Leptothrix cholodnii SP-6: one gene and its partner. The protein of the gene in region 1 interacts with the protein of each later gene in a pairwise test. Links are inferred from orthologs where the notes say so. Each region holds a gene or a part of one and is shown on either strand. Other genes may lie near its edges.

The links. Proteins that work in one complex are often made in the same cells at the same time.
Region 2: the proteins of secB (region 1) and secA interact in binary tests that used the Escherichia coli proteins (3 or more experiments, as listed by UniProt). The link is inferred for Leptothrix cholodnii SP-6 from one-to-one orthologs.

What each region holds. Positions count from the first base shown.
Region 1 is NC_010524.1:4,276,950-4,280,473, forward strand. What follows is about bases 561-3,338. They hold secB (protein-export chaperone SecB), read left to right. Parts: upstream 561-1,607; coding sequence 1,608-2,069; downstream 2,070-3,338. Other genes in these bases: LCHO_RS18975 (thioredoxin family protein), read left to right, coding at 561-756; LCHO_RS18980 (histidine phosphatase family protein), read right to left, coding at 780-1,454; LCHO_RS18990 (NAD(P)H-dependent glycerol-3-phosphate dehydrogenase), read left to right, coding at 2,102-3,115; LCHO_RS18995 (tRNA (cytidine(34)-2'-O)-methyltransferase), read right to left, coding at 3,142-3,338. Also shown: LCHO_RS18970 (CysB family HTH-type transcriptional regulator), read right to left, coding at 1-154; more of LCHO_RS18975, read left to right, coding at 349-560; more of LCHO_RS18995, read right to left, coding at 3,339-3,524. UniProt on the Escherichia coli protein: One of the proteins required for the normal export of some preproteins out of the cell cytoplasm. It is a molecular chaperone that binds to a subset of precursor proteins, maintaining them in a translocation-competent state.
Region 2 is NC_010524.1:791,293-795,334, forward strand. The notes cover bases 531-3,826. They hold secA (preprotein translocase subunit SecA), read left to right. Parts: upstream 531-866; coding sequence 867-3,626; downstream 3,627-3,826. Other genes in these bases: LCHO_RS03725 (M23 family metallopeptidase), read left to right, coding at 531-671; argJ (bifunctional glutamate N-acetyltransferase/amino-acid acetyltransferase ArgJ), read left to right, coding at 3,690-3,826. Outside these bases: more of LCHO_RS03725, read left to right, coding at 1-530; more of argJ, read left to right, coding at 3,827-4,042. UniProt on the Escherichia coli protein: Required for protein export, interacts with the SecYEG preprotein conducting channel.

The DNA.
Region 1 (3,524 bases):
CGCGCACGAAGATCTCGACGCCGAGCTCGTCCTCGAGCTCGCGGATCTGGCGGCTGACGCCGGGCTGCGAGGTGTGCAGCGCGGCGGCCACGTCGGTCAGGTTGAAGCCCGAGCGGGCCGTTTCGCGCACGGCGCGCAGTTGCTGGAAGTTCACCGGATGCCCTCGTCGGCCGGCGGCAGGCCCGGCCCCTCTGTTTGATGAACGAATTATTGAAGCCATTGCAAACACGCCGATCGAATCAATGCGATGAAGCATGGTCGGCAAACGCATAAGCGGCGGGTGGCCCGGCGCAGCGATCGGCGCCGGTGCTCTGGCAAACTGGCCGCGCCCTCCCGATCGCCACCCGCATGACCGCGCCAGCCCTTGCCCCGATTGCCCACCCCGACGCCGGCTGGCTCGTCGCCTGCCTGTGCGCGCGCTGGTGCAACACCTGCGAGGCCTACCGCGTCACGTTCGCGCAGGTGGCCGCCCAGTTCCCGGCGCTGCGTTTCGTCTGGGTCGACATCGAGGACGAGGCCGACACGCTCGGCGACGCCGCGCTCGAGGTCGAGAACTTCCCGACCGTGATGCTGCTGCAGCACGGCCGGCCACGCTTCTTCGGCACGCTGCTGCCGCACGCGAGCACCTTGTCGCGCACGCTGACCGCCGCGCTGGCGGGTGAACTCGCCGGCGCCGGCCTGGGGACCACGGCCGATGCGCTGGCGCCGGGCGTGCTGCGAGTGGCCGCGCACGACGAGGCGTCGGCCCCGCGCTGAAGCCGGCTCGCAGACCCGCAGGTTCAGGGGGCGATCGCGTCGGGATCGGCCGGGGCCGACGTCAGCGGGTCGGTCGACGGCTGCTCGGGCAGGTCGGCCAGGTGATCGGCCACGGCCCAGCTCACGATCGTCAGACGGCCGTCCTGCCAGCGCAGGCGGTTGATGCCGGCGTTCGGGATGGCGCAGCGGCGCGCGCCGTCGAGCGGCAGGCCGTGCACGCCGCGCCACAGCATGTCGAGCACGCCCCCGTGGGTGACGATCAGCACGCGGCGGCCGGCGTGGCGTTCGACCACATCCTGCACCGCGGCGTGCACGCGCGCGTAGAACTGGCGGGTGGTCTCGCCGCCGGGCGGCGCGAAGTCGGCCCGGTGTTCGCCGTACCGGCGCCAGAGTTCGGGCTGCTCGCGGCGCAGCGTGGCGACGTCCTGGCCCTCGAAGGCGCCGTAATGCTGCTCGCGCCAGCGGGCGTCGTGATGCGCGGTCCAGCCGCGCTGCGCCAGCAGCGGCGCGGCGGTGGCGCGCACGCGGGCCAGGTCGCTGGCGAGCACGAGGTCGAAGTGGTCGCCGGCCAGCGCCTGCGGCAATCGCCCGGCCTGCAGATGACCCAGTTCGTTGAGCGGAACGTCGAGCTGACCCTGGAAGCGGCGGATGCGATTCCAGTCGGTTTCACCGTGGCGCACAAGAGTCAGTTCGGTCATCGAAAACCCGCGTTCATGCAAGGATGCCGAGGATACGACGCCACCCGTTGCAATGCCCGAAGGGCCCGGAGGGCGCTGCCATAATCCGGCGCCCGCCCTCGTGCGCGGGCTTTTTTTGCGACTTCCGCGCCCACCTGACCGAGACATCACACCATGGCCGATGAACAAGACGCAGCGGGCGAGCAGCCCGTGTTCCAGATCCAGCGCGTCTACCTGAAAGACCTGTCGCTGGAACAGCCCAACTCGCCGCAGATCCTGATCGAACAGGGCCAGCCGGCGGTCGACGTCAACCTCGGCATCGAAGTGCAGCCGATCGCCGACGGCGTGTTCGAAGTGGCCGTCAGCGCCACCGTGACCACCAAGCTCGGCGAGCGCACGCTGTTCCTGTGCGAGGCCAAGCAGGCCGGCATCTTCGAGATCCGCAACATCGACGCCGATCAGATGCAGCCGATCCTGGGCATCGCCTGCCCCGGCATCGTCTACCCCTATCTGCGCGCCGTGGTGGCCGACATCATCAGCCGCGCCGGTTTCCCGCCGGTGCACCTGGCCGAAGTCAACTTCCAGGCCATGTACGAAGCGCAGCAGCAAAGCGGCGCCCAGCAGCTCAACTCCTGAGCCCGTTCCGGCCTCGGCACGGCGCACACAGCATGCAGATCACGGTATTGGGCGCAGGCGCCTGGGGCACGGCGGTGGCCGCACAGGCTGCGCTGCGCCATCCGACGCTGCTGTGGGGCCGCGACCCCGCGCAGATGGCCGAGATCGCCGCCACGCGGCGCAATCAGCGCTATCTGCCGGACGCAGACCTGCCCGCCAGGCTGGTCTGCAGTGGCGACTGGGACGCGGCGCTGGCTCACGTCAGCGCCCGGGCCGGCACCGATGCGGATGCGAACGGCGCCGGCCTGGTGATCGTCGCCACGCCGATGGCGGCCCTGCGCGAGATGCTGGCGCGCATCCCGCAAGGTCTGCCGACGCTGTGGCTGTGCAAGGGCTTCGAGGCCGGCACCGGCCTGCTCGGCCACGAGATCGCCCGCGAGGTGGCGCCGCAGCTGGCCTGCGGCGTGCTGTCGGGCCCGAGCTTCGCGCTCGAGGTGGCGCGCCAGCAGCCCACCGCGCTGGTCGCCGCCAGCCAGCATGAAAGCGTGCGCGACGCCGCGGTGCGCGCGCTGCACGGCGCCAGCCTGCGGGTCTACGCGTCGGACGACCCGGTCGGCGTCGAAGTAGGCGGCGCGGTCAAGAACGTGCTGGCGATCGCCACCGGCATCGCCGACGGCATGGGCCTGGGCCTGAACGCGCGCGCCGCGCTGATCACGCGCGGCCTGGCCGAGATGACGCGCCTGGGCCTGGCGCTGGGCGCACGCGCCGAGACCTTCATGGGCTTGTCCGGGCTGGGCGATCTGGTGCTGACCGCCACCGGCGACCTGTCACGCAACCGCCGCGTCGGCCTGCGGCTGGCCGACGGGCAGACGCTGGCGCAGATCCTGGCCGAACTCGGCCATGTCTCCGAAGGCGTCTACAGCGCCGGCACGGTGCTCGAACGCGCCGGCCGGCTGGGCGTCGACATGCCGATCACCGCCGCGGTGGTGGCCGTGCTGCAAGGCGGACTGGCCCCGCGTGATGCGGTGGCGGCGCTGATGCAGCGCGAAGCCCGCGCCGAGAGCTGAAGCCCCCCGGCTCAGGGCGAGCCGGCTCAGACAGCGCCGGCGTAACCCTGCTGGCGCCAGGCGTCGAACACCGCCACCGCCACCGCATTGCTCAGGTTCAGGCTGCGCTGACCGGCGCGCATCGGCAGCCGCACGCGCTGTGCCGGGGCGATCTGCTCGCGCACGTCTTCGGGCAGGCCACTGGTCTCGCAACCGAACACCAGCCAGGCATCGGCCGGCCAGACCACCTCGGCCAGCGACCGGCTGCCGCGGGTGGTGAAGGCGTAGAGCGTGGCCGGGTCGGGCCGCTGGTCGGCGAGGAACGCGGCCCAGCCGGCGTGGCGGCGCACGGGCGCGTACTCGTGATAGTCGAGGCCGGCGCGGCGCAGCAGGCGGTCGTCCATCGAAAAACCGAGCGGCTCGATCAGGT
Region 2 (4,042 bases), 3.5 Mb from region 1 along the record:
TGGAGACGCTCGGCGAGAAGCCCCTGGGGGGCGGCGAAGCCGCCACGGTCGAAGGTGGTCGTGGCGGGCCCTATGTGCCGGTGTCGTCGCCCTCGATGGTGCAGCTCAACTCGGTGGTCGACGCGCTCGAGCTTCAGGCCGCGCGCAGCGGCGACGTGTTCACCCTGACCGAATCGCGACTGCTCGAGCGCCGGCTCGAGATGATGATGGTGCCCAGCGCGCCGCCGGTCCGCGGCCCGATCGGTTCGGGCTTCGGCTTCCGCCTCGATCCGTTCACGCGGCATGCCGCGCTGCACACCGGTCTTGATTTTCCGGCCCCGCAGGGAACGCCGATCCACGCTGCGGCAGGTGGCGTCGTGCTCAATGCCGAATCCCAGGGCGCTTATGGCCAGGCCGTCGAGATCGACCACGGCAATGGCCTGGTCACCCGTTATGCCCACACATCGAAGTTCCATGTCCGCCCCGGTGAAGTGGTGCGGCGTGGCCAGTTGATCGCCAATGTCGGCAACACCGGGCGCTCGACCGGGGCGCACCTGCATTTCGAGGTGCTGCTCAACGGCGTGCAGCAGAATCCGGCGCGCTTCCTGGCGCGTGGCGAGGACCTGTCCCTGAAGGAACAGACCGCAGAAGCGTCGCCCGAGCGCCGCTCCGGCAAGCGCAAGACCCGGTGATAAACTGATTTGTCCTGTGGAAGTGCCTGGGTCGCCGTCTCGGATGGCCCGTTCACGCGAGCGTTTGACGCCAAACATTCGGGTGTGGTCCTGATCGGCCGCCGACGTGCGCCATCGGGGTCGCGCTTTCACCCCTGCTCATAACCGGCCCTGGCGGGACTGTCCCGTGCCAGGGCCTTGACGTGTGTCCCGTCCATGTTGCCCAAGCTCTTGACCTCGATTTTCGGCAGCCGCAATGAGCGTCTGCTCAAGCAATACCGGCGGGTGGTGGAGCGCATCAACGCGCTCGAAGTGCAGTTCGAGACCCTCGGCGACGACGAGTTGCGCGGCAAGACCGCCGAGTTCCGCCAGCGCATCGCCGCCGGCACCACGCTCGACGACCTGCTGCCCGAGGCCTACGCGGTGGTGCGCGAAGGTGGCAAGCGCGCCCTCAAGATGCGCCACTTCGACGTCCAGCTGATCGGCGGCATGACCCTGCACAACGGCAAGATCGCCGAGATGCGCACCGGCGAAGGCAAGACGCTGATGGCGACGCTGCCGGTTTATCTGAATGCGCTGACCGGCAAGGGCGTGCACGTGGTCACCGTCAACGACTACCTGGCCCGCCGCGACGCCGAGTGGATGGCCCGGCTCTACAACTTCCTCGGCATGACGGTGGGCATCAACCTGCCCAACATGAGCCGCGAGGAAAAGCAGGCCGCCTACGCCGCTGACATCACTTACGGCACCAACAACGAATACGGCTTCGATTACCTGCGCGACAACATGGTCTACGAGGTGGTCGACCGGGTGCAGCGCCCGCTCAACTACGCCATCGTCGACGAGGTCGACTCGATCCTGATCGACGAGGCCCGCACGCCGCTCATCATCAGCGGCCAGGCCGAGGACCAGACCGACCTCTACCTGCGCATCAACGCTGTCATTCCGCAACTCGCCAAGCAGATCGGCGAAGCCGATCCGCGTACCGGCGAGGGCGTGATCCAGGCCGGCGACTTCACCGCCGACGAGAAGACCCACCAGGTCTTCCTGACCGAGGACGGCCACGAGAAGGCCGAGTCGCTGCTGGCGCAGGCCGGCCTGCTGGCCGAAGGCGCGTCGCTCTACGATGCCGCCAACATCACGCTGGTGCACCACCTGTACGCCTCGCTGCGCGCGCACCACCTGTTCCACCGCGACCAGCATTACGTGGTGCAGAACGGCGAGGTCATCATCGTCGACGAGTTCACCGGCCGGCTGATGAGCGGGCGGCGCTGGAGCGACGGCCTGCACCAGGCGGTCGAGGCCAAGGAAGGCGTGAACATCCAGGCCGAGAACCAGACGCTGGCCTCGATCACCTTCCAGAACTACTTCCGCATGTACGCCAAGCTCGGCGGCATGACCGGCACGGCCGACACCGAGGCCTACGAGTTCCAGGAGATCTACGGCCTCGAGACCGTGGTGATCCCGCCCAACCGCCCGACCATCCGCCGCGACGAACTCGACCTGGTCTACAAGACCGACCGCGAGAAGTACGACGCCGTCACCGCCGACATCCGCGAGTGCTACGAGCGTGGCCAGCCGGTGCTGGTGGGCACGACCTCGATCGAGAACTCCGAGCGCGTTTCCGAGCTGCTGAACAAGGCCGGGCTGCCGCACCAGGTGCTCAACGCCAAGCAGCATGCCCGCGAGGCCGAGATCATCGCCCAGGCCGGACGGCCGAAGATGGTGACGATCGCCACCAACATGGCCGGCCGCGGCACCGACATCGTGCTGGGCGGCAACGTCGAGAAGCAGGTGCAGCTGCTGGAGGCCGACGCGTCGGTGCCCGAGGTCGACAAGGCCGCGCGCATCCAGACGCTCAAGGACGAGTGGCAGGGCCTGCACGAGCAGGTCGTGGCGCTGGGCGGCCTGCGCATCATCGCCACCGAACGCCACGAGAGCCGCCGCATCGACAACCAGCTGCGCGGCCGCGCCGGCCGCCAGGGCGACCCGGGCAGCTCGCGCTTCTACCTGTCGCTGGAGGATTCGCTGATGCGCATCTTCGCCGGCGACCGCGTCAAGGCGATCATGGAGCGCCTGAAGATGCCCGACGGCGAGGCGATCGAGGCCGGCATCGTCACGCGCAGCATCGAGAGCGCGCAGCGCAAGGTCGAGGCGCGCAACTTCGACGTGCGCAAGCAGCTGCTCGAATACGACGATGTCAGCAACGACCAGCGCAAGGTCATCTACTCGCAGCGCAACGAGATCCTCGAGCAGACCGACGTCGACGCCCAGATCGCCCACCTGCGCCGCGGCGCGATGACCGACGTCGTGCGCACCTACGTGCCGGCCGAGAGCGTCGAGGAACAGTGGGAACTCGCCACGCTCGAATCGACGCTGCGCGACGAATGGCAGCTCGACGTGCCGCTGCGGGCGGTGGTCGACAAGAGCGACGCGATGTCCGACGAGGACGTCGTCGAGCGCGTGGTCACCGCCGCCAACGATGCCTTCGACGCCAAGCTGGCGCAGGTCGGCCGCGAGCAGTTCGCCAGCTTCGAACGCATGATCCTGCTGCAGTCGATCGACACCCACTGGCGCGAGCACCTGGCCGCGCTCGACTACCTGCGCCAGGGCATCCACCTGCGCGGCTACGCGCAGAAGAACCCGAAGCAGGAATACAAGCGCGAGGCCTTCGAGCTCTTCAGCCAGCTGCTCGACCGCGTCAAGCTCGACGTCACGCGGGTGCTGATGACCGTGCGCATCCAGAGCCGCGAAGAGGCCGCCCAGGCCGCCGAGGCGATCGAGGTGCGTGCCGAGCAGATCAGCAACGTGACCTACACGCACCCGAACGAGGACGGCAGCGTCTCGCAGGATGCGGCGGCGGCATCGGCGGCCGAAGGCCTGCCGCTGCAGCAGGGCCTGCGTGTCGGCCGCAACGACCCGTGCCCTTGCGGCAGCGGCAAGAAATACAAGCAGTGCCACGGCAAGCTGGCTTGAGCCGGCCCGAGCCGCGCCTGACTTGCCCTCCCCACGTTCCACCATCTCCCGACGAGGTCTGCCATGCCCGTGAACCTGCGCGCTCCCCTGCCTGAAGAACTGCACCCGGTGGCCGGCGTCAAGCTCGGCATCACGATGGCCGGCGTGCGCAAGGCGAATCGCCGCGACCTGACCGTGGTCACGCTGGTGCCCGGCTCCAGCGTGGCGGGGGTGTTCACCACCAACCGCTTCTGCGCCGCGCCGGTGCAGATCTGCCGCGAGCACCTCGCCGCCGGCCCGGCCAAGCGCGCCATCGTCATCAACACCGGCAACGCCAACGCCGGCACCGGCGAAGACGGCCTGGTGCGCGCGCGCTCGGTCTGCGTCGCGCTGGCGCAGCAGCTCAACCTCGCGCCCGAGGAAGTGCTGCCGTTCTC